3 regions of the Halomonas sp. HAL1 genome follow, and region 1 is predicted to be linked to each of the others. Evidence: predicted binding sites of a transcription regulator. Region 1 holds the regulator's gene; each other region holds the start of a gene.
The links. The regulator sigma-54, encoded in region 1, starts transcription at its own class of promoters, with help from an activator protein. The targets are predictions, from matches to a motif close to TGGCACNNNNNTTGCTNT.
Positions count from the first base shown of each region.

Region 2: a site for sigma-54 is predicted at 2,240-2,257, ahead of glnL (nitrogen regulation protein NR(II)). Genes of this name have one in related genera too.
Region 3: a site for sigma-54 is predicted at 2,224-2,241, ahead of speB (agmatinase). Genes of this name have one in related genera too.

Region 1 covers NZ_CP130610.1:1,554,399-1,558,646, reverse strand. The annotation lists gene lptA (lipopolysaccharide transport periplasmic protein LptA) at 1-78, shown strand, start outside; gene lptB (LPS export ABC transporter ATP-binding protein) at 90-839, shown strand; gene Q3Y66_RS07315 (RNA polymerase factor sigma-54) at 963-2,378, shown strand; gene raiA (ribosome-associated translation inhibitor RaiA) at 2,477-2,785, shown strand; gene Q3Y66_RS07305 (PTS sugar transporter subunit IIA) at 2,790-3,260, shown strand; gene rapZ (RNase adapter RapZ) at 3,350-4,248, shown strand, end outside.
Region 2 covers NZ_CP130610.1:197,551-201,798, reverse strand. The annotation lists gene ntrC (nitrogen regulation protein NR(I)) at 1-1,117, opposite strand, end outside; gene glnL (nitrogen regulation protein NR(II)) at 1,110-2,171, opposite strand; gene Q3Y66_RS00935 (DUF4124 domain-containing protein) at 2,393-2,941, opposite strand; gene glnA (glutamate--ammonia ligase) at 3,069-4,248, opposite strand, start outside.
Region 3 covers NZ_CP130610.1:3,610,067-3,614,314, forward strand. The annotation lists gene Q3Y66_RS16795 (YjiH family protein) at 1-1,055, opposite strand, end outside; gene speB (agmatinase) at 1,194-2,144, opposite strand; gene Q3Y66_RS16805 (sigma-54-dependent Fis family transcriptional regulator) at 2,371-3,789, shown strand; gene Q3Y66_RS16810 (ABC transporter ATP-binding protein) at 3,903-4,248, shown strand, end outside.

The DNA of each region.
Region 1 (4,248 bases):
GAAGTGATTCAAGCACGCTCTGACGTTGACGGCAGCGAGCCCCAGCGCATACGTATGACCCTTCAGCCTGAACAATAGGGAGCCAAGCCTTGGCAACTACAGACACTGCGCCAATCAAAACCCTATATGCCCATCACTTGGCCAAAAGCTATAAGCGACGTCGAGTCGTTAAAGACATCAATTTAGAGATCTCCCAAGGCAGCATCGTGGGCTTACTGGGCCCTAACGGCGCGGGCAAAACCACCTCGTTTTATATGATTGTGGGGCTGGTGAAATCCGATGCTGGCAAAGTGGGTATCGACGATGTAGATCTAACCCGCGCCCCAATGCATGAACGCGCTGCGGCGGGTATCGGCTACCTTCCGCAAGAAGCGTCTATTTTTCGTAAATTATCGGTTGCCGATAATATTATGGCGATACTCGAAACACGCAAAGAACTCAGCCGTAGCGACCGCGAGCAGCGCCTGGAAGCGCTACTTGAAGATTTTCACATTACCCATATTCGCGACAACCTGGGCATGAGCCTTTCAGGCGGTGAACGCAGGCGTGTGGAGATTGCTCGCTCACTGGCGACAGAACCCGCATTCATTCTGCTGGACGAGCCCTTTGCTGGCGTAGACCCCATTTCGGTGGGCGAGATCAAAACCATTATTCGGGCATTAAAGCAGCGCCACATCGGCGTACTGATTACCGACCACAACGTTCGCGAAACCCTGGATATTTGTGATATCGCCTACATCGTGGGCGATGGTCAAATCATCGCCAGCGGCTCTCCAGCCTCGATACTCACTAACCAGAAAGTGAGGGAGGTTTATTTAGGCGCTGATTTCCGCCTCTAGCTTATTTTTCACTTCTAATTAGCGCTCTACAACAACTTTACTACCAATGGCATGCTTATTGCACTTGCACCTGAGACCTACTCGCACTAGGGTGGAGCATTCTGATTAACGAGTGGTTCTCAGATGGTCATGAAAGCTTCTCTTCAACTGCGCATGGGCACACAGCTGACCATGACACCTCAGCTGCAGCAGGCCATTGCCCTGTTACAGCTATCAACGCTGGACTTACGTCAAGAAATTCAGCAGGCCCTAGATGCCAACCCCATGCTGGAACAAGAGGATGAATTTGGCGAACAGGCTGTCAGCGAGCCCAAAGAGGAAGAGTGGTCAGAGAGCATTCCCACCGAGCTCTCGGTAGATAGTGACTGGTCTGATACCTACCAAGATATGGGCAGTCACGGTGGCACCAGCAGCGAAGGACCTGATTTTGAGCGCCAAGCGGCTGGCCAGAGTCTTCATGGGCACTTGCTGTGGCAGCTAGCCATGACTGATTTTGGCGCGCGAGAGCAACTTGTCGCAGAAAGTCTTATCGACGCGTTAGATGCTAATGGCTATTTAACTCAGCCGCTCAACGACATACGTGAAGGGCTTCGCGCTCAAGGTATCGACGGGCTTAGCCAGCGCGAAGTAGAAACCATTCTGCTTAAGCTTCAGCAATTTGAGCCAACAGGAATATTCGCCCGCGACCTGCGGGAGTGCCTGATGCTGCAGCTGGCCACTCTTCCCGATGATACGCCGTTGCTGGTTCCTGCCCGCCGCTTAGTACGGCAGTTTCTGGAAGCGCTCGGCAAAGATGACATGCGCTTACTAAAACGCCGCCTGGGACTCGATGATAACCAGCTGGCTGATGTCATTCTCCTCATTCGTAGCCTTGATCCACGCCCGGGCAGCGCCTATGGCGATACCGATGATAGTTATGTAACGCCCGACCTGGTCGTACGCCATGACCACGAAGGCTGGCACTTAGAGCTCAATCCTGAGGCATTGCCAAGGCTGCGCATTCAGCCCGACTACGCAAGCTTAATAAAGCGTGCGGATAAAAGTCAGGACAATCAGTTTTTAAAAGAACACTTGCAGGAAGCACGCTGGCTGATCAAGAGCCTCTCTAGCCGCAACGATACGCTACTGCGCGTTGGACGCGAGATTATCACCCGGCAAATTGGCTTTTTAGAACACGGCGAAGAAGCCATGAAGCCGCTCATATTGGCCGATATCGCCGAGGCCGTGGAAATGCACGAATCGACTATTTCCCGGGTAACCACTCAGAAATTTATTCATACGCCTCGCGGCGTATTTGAACTCAAATACTTTTTCTCAAGCCAAGTCAGCGGCCAGGATGGAGACAGCCATTCAAGCACCGCTATCCGCGCTCGGCTTAAGAAATTGGTTCAAGAGGAGCCGCCAGGCAAGCCGCTTTCTGATAGCCGCTTAGTCACGCTATTAGGAGAGGGGGGAATTCAAGTAGCGCGTCGAACGGTGGCTAAATACCGTGAAGCCATGGGCATTCCCTCCTCTAGCGAGCGACGTCGTTTGCGCTAGCACAAATCAACGTTTTAGGGAAACTCTCGACAAGGGCTTTGCAACGCGGCAAAAAGGGTTACAATCGAAGTACAGTCCGATGGATAAGGAGTACGTCAATGCAAGTTAATATCACTGGTCATCACGTAGAACTGACTGACGCCTTGCGTGACTATGTCAACGAAAAGCTTGAACGTGTAGAGCGCCATTACGACAACATAACCACGGTGCAAGTCACCTTATCTGTGGAGAAAGAGCGCCAGCAGGCCGCCTGTACACTGCACGCAGCAGGTGCTGATTTACATGCGGAAGCCCTAGACAGTGATATGTACGCCGCTATTGACGCATTAGCGGACAAAATTGATCGGCAACTCGTTAAACATAAGGAAAAAGCACAAGCTCGCGCCCAAGGCGCAGGCGTGCGTTAATTCAATGACGTTGGAAACCATACTCCCCCCGGAACGGGTTCTCTTTGACGTACCCGGGGGCAGCAAAAAAAGGGTGCTGGAATTTTTCAGCACCTTTATTGCCCAAAATATCCCCAGTCTGGACAGCCAAGAAGTGTTTAGCCGTTTAATTGGCCGTGAGCGCTTAGGCAGTACCGGGATTGGTAACGGCGTGGCTATTCCCCATGCGCGTAGTCCTCACTGCTCGGCCCCGATTGCTGGTTTTTTAAAACTCGCAGAAGCGATTGATTTTGATGCTATCGACGGCGACCCGGTGGATCTGGTGTTTGTATTGCTAGTTCCAGAAGAGGCTGATGACACACATCTCTCTCTGCTCGGCCAGGTAGCTACCATCATGAACGATGCGGATACGCGTCAGAAACTGCGTAAAGCAGGCAGCCAGCGCGAACTACTTGAGTTGCTTACCGCTAAAATTCGTGAGCAAACAACCTCCTGAAAGCCTAAACCTGCCAAGCGGTACTCAACGGCAGGTTGTTTTGCGCTCGCCACCCTTAACGCAGCTTGATCAAAGCAAAGAGAGACTCTATGCAACTTGTGATCATTAGCGGCCGCTCTGGGTCAGGTAAATCTATCGCCTTACAAGCGCTTGAAGATCTTGGCTACTATGCGATTGATAACCTCCCTGCCATGTTGCTGGGGTCGTTGGTGGACGAATTACGCGACCAGGGCGACCGCGCCCATTTGGCGGTCAGTATTGATGCCCGTAACTTGCCTGGCGCCCTGGCACGACTGCCCTCTTTATTAGAGGATTTGCGGCAACGTAAAATTGATTTTCAAGTGATCTATCTGACCACTGATGCGCGCATCTTACTTGAGCGTTACTCCGCAACACGGCGGCGGCACCCGCTGACGCGCGATAGCGAAATGACGCTTGAAGAGGCTATCAATAAAGAAGAAGAAACGCTGCTCGACATTCGTGATCTAGCCGATTTATTGATCGATACCTCGCGGCTATCAGTTCACGATTTGCGTCGTCGCATTACCGACCAAGTCGCCCATCAGCGGCGCGACAAGCTCACGCTGACGCTTGAGTCGTTTGGTTATAAGCGCGGTGTACCGTTGGATGCTGATTTGGTTTTCGACGTGCGCTGCCTGCCAAACCCATATTGGGACCCAACGCTACGCCAATTCACAGGCCGCGATGCGAACATAGTGGCCTTCTTAAGCGGTTATCCTATCGTAGACGCCATGACTAACGATATTCAGGCTTGGCTTGAGCGCTGGCTGCCCGCTTACCAAGATAGCCAGCGTAGCTACATGACTATCGCGATTGGCTGCACCGGTGGGCAACACCGCTCGGTCTATATGGTCGAACAGCTAGCAGAGCGATTAGTACACAGTATGGGCGAAATTCAATTACGTCATCGCGAGTTAGGCTTGCAGTACACATTAAATGAACAGCTAGCTGCTCCGCCCGCCAGCAC
Region 2 (4,248 bases), 1.4 Mb from region 1:
TCAGCCACCGGCAGATATTTTCCAACTGCCGCACGTTACCGGGCCACGGCAAGCGCGTTAGGTGGGCTTCCGCTTCACTGGTCAGCACTTTGATATCGGTAGTCAGCTCTTTCGCCGCTTCGGCCAGAAAGTGCCGGGTTAAACGCGGTATATCTTCGCGCCTTTCAGCTAGTTTCGGCAGGTGAATACGGATCACGTTCAGGCGGTGGAACAAATCCTCCCGGAAGCGGCCATCTTCGACCAATACTTCTAGATTTTGGTGCGTAGCGGCGATGATTCGCACGTCCACTTTGACCGGCGTATGCCCCCCGACGCGATAGAACTCACCATCCGCCAGCACGCGCAACAGCCGTGTTTGGGTTTCCGATGGCATATCGCCTATTTCATCTAAAAACAGCGTGCCGCCGTTGGACTGCTCAAACCGCCCTTGGCGCTGCTGCGCCGCGCCCGTAAAAGCACCCTTCTCATGGCCAAACAGCTCCGATTCGATCAAATCGCGAGGAATAGCCGCCATGTTCAACGCAATAAAGGGTTTACCGGCACGCGGGCTATGCTGATGTAGCGCCTGGGCAACGCGCTCTTTACCCGTCCCCGACTCCCCGTTGATTAACACCGTGATATGCGAGTGAGAAAGGCGGCCAATGGCGCGAAACACCTCCTGCATCGCAGGCGCTTCACCGATAATCTCAGCGTTTAAGCCTTCAGGCACGGCGACCGGGCGTTGGCGTTCACGGGCATGTGCCACGGCGCGGCGCACCAGTGCCAGGGCTTCATCAACGTCAAACGGTTTGGGCAAGTATTCAAACGCCCCGCCCTGATAGGAGGCGACGGCGCTGTCTAGGTCGGAGTGCGCGGTCATCACGATCACCGGTAGATCGGGGTGCGCCTCGCGTACTCTCGCCATTAAGTCCAGGCCGTCGATGCCTGGCATACGAATGTCGGTGACCAGCACGTCGGGAGGGCTTTCCAGTAAACGCGCAAGGGCTGTATCTGCACGCTCAATACACTCAACGTCGAGATCGGGCTGCGCCAAGGCGCGCTCCAGCACCCAGCGGATAGCGCGGTCGTCATCGACAATCACCACCCGCGCAACATCTGTACGTGTAGCCTCAGTCATGACGCTTCTCCGGTAAAATTATTACCAATGGAATCAGTAAACGAAATTCGGTATGTCCGGGTCGTGAGTCGCATTCGATCAATCCTTGATGTTGGTGCAAAATCGACTGGGCGATCGATAACCCAAGGCCGCTGCCTTCAGCGCGTCCTGATACCATCGGATAGAACAGCGTTTCCTGCAGCGTATCGGGGATGCCTGGGCCGTTATCAATCACCGAGACTTCACTGACTAAACGGTGGCGTTCCGCTCCGAGGGTAAACTGACGCCGGGCGCGGGTGCGCAGTATTAAGGTAGGTTCAGGGGTTTGCGCATCGCTCATGGCTTGCACGGCGTTACGTGCAACGTTGAGGACCGCTTGAATCATCTGCGATTCATCGCCGGAAAGGTCGGGCAAACTGGGGTCATAATCGCGGCTAATAACAACGCTGGGATGCTCGGCAATTAACAGCGCGCGTACACGCTCCAACACCCGGTGAATATTGACCGGCTCATGCTTAAGCACACGGTTAGGGCCCAGCATGGAGTCGACCAAGTCGCGCAGCCGATCCACCTCTTCCACAATGATATGGGTATATTCGCGCAGCGCCGGATCGTCTAAATCCCGTTCTAACAGCTGTGCAGCACCACGAATCCCACCGAGTGGGTTTTTCACTTCGTGAGCAAGCCCACGGGCCAATATCTTGATGGTTTCTTGGCGAGTGGTCAGCGCCTCTTCACGCGAGATCTGCATTAACCGATCCCGCGGCTCCACTTCTAACAGTAACTCGTCGTCCGATAGCGGCGTCACGGTGTAGTCGACCGTCAGCGGCTCACTGTTCAGCGGCGTAATACGCGCTTCTCGCTGGGTGTAAGGATGAAACGCATCCCGCGCTTTAGCCAATACCTCATCGATGCTGTCAACACCGCCCAGAAGCGTATCTAGGCTGATGCCGTGAACGCGGCTTAAGCTAACCGCTAGTAAGGCTTCAGCGGCAGGGTTCATCCAGCGCACACGCAGCTCGCCGTCCAGCAGCAGTACCGCCGTGGTGAGATGTTCAAGCAAACGCTGATGCATGGTGGTGTCCTGAGAAATTACGTCTTCCATCGCCGTTGCAGACCTACAGGTGGATAATCAATGAGGGAACTGCAAAAAGCGCGCCAATTATGCATTTATGCCTAGTTGCACGGCTTGCGGGCATAGCCATAAAAGAAGATGGATCGTTTTAGCGCAATCACCGCGCCAAATGCCTCCATAACCGCACCAATTTAGTGCATTCGAGATTTCAACCACCCGGCCTAAGGCACCGTAATGGTCACCGCGGGCGTACGGTGCTGTAAACGCTGACTACTATCCAATAGCTCTGCTTGAAGCTCGTGCTGCCCCGCAGGAAGCCCTGTTAACCAGAAAACATCACTGTGCAGCGCGGTCTGGCTAATCTCTCCATTCACTATCAGCCGCACTTGGTGGTCATCGCGTAGCGGAGGCGCAATGGCCACTTCCACCGCGGTGCTTCGCTCCGGCAGCCGTGCGCCTTGCTGGGGCAGCGCAATCGAAAAGTGGTCATAAGGCATAAAAGGCTGCCCTGGCTTGCCACGTGGGCGCCCAGTAGCGGGCGTGGCCACCCTGGCCGTAGCCGCGCTTAACCCAGGCGGCAGGCTTGGTAACGGTGCCAATTCCAACGCCTCCCCGCCGCGGCCAGGGTTATCGGTAAACGTAACATTGCCGTGCTCATCAATGACCCTGAAAACCGTTTGCCCGAAAGCCGCACCTGAAATGATGGCCGCCCCGATGCCCAGTGCAGCGACCATCAAGAAGCTAATCGCGCACGTGGTTAGCTTACCCATACTGCTCCTCACACTTGTCACAACCTCAATAACGACAAAACCCCGCCGAAGCGGGGTTTTGATACTATTTTTATCAACTGTTACCACCGCGAGGGTGATGGTAACAGCTAGGTGCTAAAAGCGCTGATTAGCAGCTGTAGTACATATCAAACTCGATGGGATGCGTCGTCATACGGATACGCTCCACTTCTTCCATCTTGAGCTCGATGTAGGCATCGATCATTTCGTCGGTGAACACGCCACCTTCGGTCAGGAACGCACGGTCTGCGTCGAGAGCTTCCAGTGCTTGATCCAGGCTGTGTGCTACGGTCGGTACTAACTTGCCTTCTTCTGGCGGCAGGTCGTACAGGTTTTTATCCATAGCATCGCCAGGATGAATCTTGTTCTTGATACCGTCGATACCCGCCATCAACATGGCAGAGAATGCCAGGTACGGGTTGGCAGTCGGATCAGGGAAGCGAGCCTCAACACGCTTGCCTTTCGGGCTAGCGGTGTAAGGAATACGGATAGAGGCAGAACGGTTACGAGCACTGTAGGCCAGCATTACCGGCGCTTCAAAGCCAGGTACCAGACGCTTGTACGAGTTGGTAGAAGCGTTAGTAAAGGCGTTTAGGGCACGGGCATGCTTGATGATGCCGCCGATGTAGAAAAGCGCCATTTCAGACAGGCCAGCGTACTCGTCACCGGCGAACTGGTTCTCACCACCCTTCCAGAACGACTGGTGAACGTGCATACCAGAACCGTTGTCGCCTACCAGCGGCTTCGGCATAAAGGTCGCCGTTTTGCCATACGCGTGCGCCACATTGTGGATCACGTACTTCATTTCCTGAACTTCGTCAGCTTTTTTCACCAGCGTGTTGAATTTAACGCCGATTTCGTTCTGACCCGCGTTGGCAACTTCGTGGTGGTGAACCTCGACAGTCTGGCCAATCGCTTCCAGGGTGTTACACATCGCGCCACGAATATCGTGGAAGCTATCAACCGGGGGAACCGGGAAGTAGCCGCCTTTAACGCGCGGGCGGTGGCCCAGGTTGCCGCCTTCTACTTGGCTATTGGTCGCCCATGCGCCTTCATCGGAGGTGATTTTGTACATGGAGCCCTGAATGTCAGACTTCCAATGTACTTCGTCAAAGATAAAGAATTCAGGCTCAGGACCGAAAAACGCGGTGTCGCCCAGGCCAGTAGACTCTAGATAAGCTTCAGCGCGCTTAGCGATGGAGCGCGGATCACGATCGTAGCCCTGCATAGTGGCCGGCTCGATGATGTCGCAGCGCAGAACCAGCGTCGCATCTTCGGTGAAGGGGTCG
Region 3 (4,248 bases), 2.1 Mb from region 1:
GGGGTAAACTCCGCCAGAATGAGCGCCACCGTGCCAATGGCAAACACCAAGGGTAGTAAACCTAGGAAAATATCCATCACGTTGAGCAGCGCCAAACGTGCTAGTTCGCGAGGACCGGGAGCACCAGCGGCGCGATTGGTGGCTTGAATCAAGCTATAGCGGAACAGGCCGACTTTTTCGGTACGTTCTTCGTTTAACTGACAGCCGACCGGCTCATAGTAATCATTGGACTTGCGCGATAGCGGTGGGATTCGCGGCACAATGACCGCAGCGATTAACCCTGCCACCACGACCGTCGTGTAAAACTGCACAAATAGGTGGTTAATATCGACGAAGCTCGTCACTAACAGCGCAAAGGCGATGGATACCACAGAGAAGTTGGTAGCAATGACAGAGGCTTCGCGGCCATTGTAATAGCCCTGCTCATACTGCTGCGTGGTAATGAGCACACCCACGGTACCCGACCCCATCCATGAGGCAGTGGCATCAATGGCGCTGCGTCCCGGCAGGTTAAAAATTATCCGGAACGGCTTGCGTACCATGCTGCCGATAAACTCCATAAAGCCAAACTCGACCAGAAACGGTAGCAACAGCGCGGCAAAGAAGAAGAAGGTTAAGAGCACCGGCGCAAGATCATTGAGCATGACGCCACCGGTAAAGGAGGCAGTGACGAATTCAGGCCCAAACTGGAAATAGGTCATCACCGCAAACAGTGCGCCTATTACGCGCATAGCCAACCACAGCGGCCCAACATGAAACATCTCATGCAACATGCCTTTTTTGGCCCAGGCTGGATCAGCCAGTTTGGCATAAACAGTGATTATCACTGACAGACAAAGCACGACTACCGCGATAGCAGGCAGCGCTGAGCCTAATAGCGTTTGCAAGCCTTCCGCCATGAGGCCCATACCAATATTGATGGTATCGCCAAATTGAAAAGGGACGAGAAACAGCAAAACCCCAATTAAAGAAGGCACTATAAACTTCAGTAAATGCGCCTGGGGGATCGGCCCCGACGAGGTCGGCTCTTCGGTCTTAACGTTGCTATTCGACATAGGGTTCACCTATTGGAAGTGATTATTGGAGGTGGGCTGGCGGCGTCCTGGCAGGAAGTAGACCTTCCTGCCATATGTCTTTTTATTAGCGCCTTATCAGGTCGGCGCCTTTTAAATCAAAACTGTCTTAAGAGCGGCTTAGTCGCCACGCTTCACGCCCGGCAGGACGCAGAGCATTTCATACAGCAGCGTGGCGCCCATCAGTGCGGTGTTGCCGCTGGGGTCGTAGGGCGGGGATACTTCCACCAGATCACAGCCGACAATATTCAGGCCCAAGGCGCCACGAACAATTTCCAATCCCTGAGTAGACGTTAGGCCACCCATCTCTACCGTGCCGGTACCGGGGGCAACGGAGGGATCCAAACCATCAATATCGAAACTGATGTATACCGGAATATCGCCCATCTGTTCGCGCACTTCCTGCATCAACGGCGCTAGCGAGCGGTACCAGCACTCCTCAGCGGGAACAACGCGGAAACCTTGATCGCGGCACCAGTCGAAATCCTCAGCGGCGTAACCAGTACCACGCAGGCCGATTTGCACGACCTTACCGTGGGCCAGCAAGCCCTCTTCCTGAGCACGACGAAACGGCGTGCCGTGGGCAATCGGCTCGCCGAACATATGCTCGTTTACATCGGCATGGGCATCGATATGAATCAATCCCACCGGGCCATGCTTTTTGGCCATGGCGCGTAGAATTGGCAGGGTCAACGTGTGCTCGCCGCCCAGGGTCATCGGAATGCAGTCATGCTTCAGCACGTCGTCGTAGAAAGCGGTGATGATGTCGACACTTTTCGGCAGGTGAAAGGTGTTGATGGGTACGTCGCCAATATCGGCTACCTGGAGGCTTTCAAACGGCGCGGCGCGGGTTGCCATATTGTAGGGGCGCAGCATGCGCGACTCATCGCGGATCTGGCGCGGCCCGAGGCGCGTGCCGGGGCGGTTCGAGGTACCGATATCCATGGGAATGCCGATAAACGCCGCATCTAAACCTTCAGCGGTGTCTTGGGTAGGCAGGCGCATCATGGTGGCGGGGCCTGCAAAGCGCGGCATGGTGTTGCCGCCCAGCGGCTGGTTGAACTCCGACATACACATCTCCTTGGATTTGTTGTGACGATTTAGCCTATGCAACTTTCCTGACTTTCAGCATTAGCTATCTCCTATAGGCGTTGCACAGATCATGCCAAGTCGTAGATCCCTATAAAGCGGTGGGATTACCAGCCAAATGATGCAAAAATGAATCAATTTGACGCTTAATCAATTCATTATTGAATCAAAGATTCAATAATGAATTATTTGAAGGGAGTCGATGGCAGTGAGTGAAATAGACAGACGTGTGCTGCAAACCATTGTAGAGACTGCTAACGATCACTTCTTTATCGTCAGTGGCGATGGACAAATAGTCGATATTAGCCCAGGGGCCGAAGCGGTTTACGGGGTATCACGAGAAGAACTGCTCTCCAGCAGTGTGCAGCAGCTGCAAGCGGCCGGGGTGCTCAAGCCCTCTATCACCATGGAAGTGATGCGCACCCGCCGACCAGCGCAGCTAATGCAGGTCACTGGAACAGGCCGCCGGGTCATCGCCGAAGCTTACCCTGTGTTCGTCAATGGCAAGCTAGAGCGCATTATCAGCCGCTCGCGGGATTTAACCGACTTACAGCTATTGCAGGACGAATACGCGCTGCTGCAAAAACGCTTTAGCGAACACTTAAAACGCAGCCAGGCCGCCCCGGATGCGGAAGAGCAGGCGCTGGATGATGCCCTGGATAACCTGCAGGTGCGCAGCAGCGTCATGCGTGAAATTGCGCTACTGCTCAAGCGGGTCGCCCCGTCAGATGCCAATGTGCTGATGCTGGGTGAATCGGGTGTGGGTAAAACCGCCTTTGCCAAACAGCTACACCGCTGGAGCCAGCGCTGTGACGGGCCGTTTATTGACGTTAACTGCGCGGCGATTCCTGAGAATCTGTTTGAGTCCGAGATGTTTGGCTATCAGCCCGGCGCTTTTAGCGGTGCGGCGCGGCAAGGTAAGGCGGGACTGTTGGAGCAGGCCGAGGGCGGCACGCTGTTTTTGGATGAAATAGGCGAACTGCCGCTGCTAATGCAAACCAAACTGTTAAAGGTCATTCAAGATGGCAGCCTGACTCGGCTGGGTGACACTCGCTCCCGCAAGGTCAACTTTCGCTTGGTTGTGGCCACTAACCAAGACTTGGCTAAACAGGTTGAGGCTGGGCGGTTTCGGTTAGATCTTTACTACCGTCTCAATGTCATCCCGGTCACCCTGCCACCCCTTCGCGACCGCCGGGAGGATATTCCCGACCTTGTCGAAGCGTGTTTAAACCGGCTGAACCAGCGCTATGGGCGGCAAAAAATTCTCGACACCCGCGTTTGGTCAACCCTGATGGGCAGCGAATGGCTGGGCAACGTTCGTGAGTTGGAGAACTGGTTGGAACGGGCTTGGCTTTCCAGCCCCACCGATCAAATCGAGGTGCCTGCCGCTCAACCATATACCGATCAACACCATGCCAGCCTGCCGAGCTCGTCACCAGCAACGTCGATACCCGCGCTTGAGCCTCATGAAACACTTAAGCAGTATATGGCCCGCTTAGAGCGGGAAACGCTTGAGGCGCTGTGCACCACTCACCCCAGTACCTATGCCATCGCCGAGCGGCTGGGCATCAGCCAGTCCAGCGTGGTGCGTAGGCTTCAGCGCTATGGCATTAAAGTCGCCAAATGATTTTCTGCTTGACACAGCGGTTGTCATAAACGATCCATGTAAGTGTCATACAACGGCAACACCTTCAACACAAGCTGAACCAATAACAACCAACAGCCGGTGATGTGTGTGCTATGTCAAACCAATCGCGTATCCGCCTGGAACGCGTCACCAAACGTTGGGACGCGACCGCTGCTGTCGATGATATCTCCTTCGACGTCACGCCTGGGCAATTTGTCATTCTGTTAGGCCCTTCGGGCTGCGGCAAATCTACCACGCTGCGTATGATCGCAGGCTTGGAAGAGGCCAGCGGCGGGCATATCTATATTGGAGAGCGTGATGTGACACGCCTGCCACCCGGTGACCGTGGGCTGAGCATGGTGTTTCAGTCCTATGCACTGTTCCCGCATTTAAGTGTTGCCGACAACATCGTGTTTGGCCTGCGCAGTCGTAAAGTACCCAAAGCCGAACAGCGCGAAC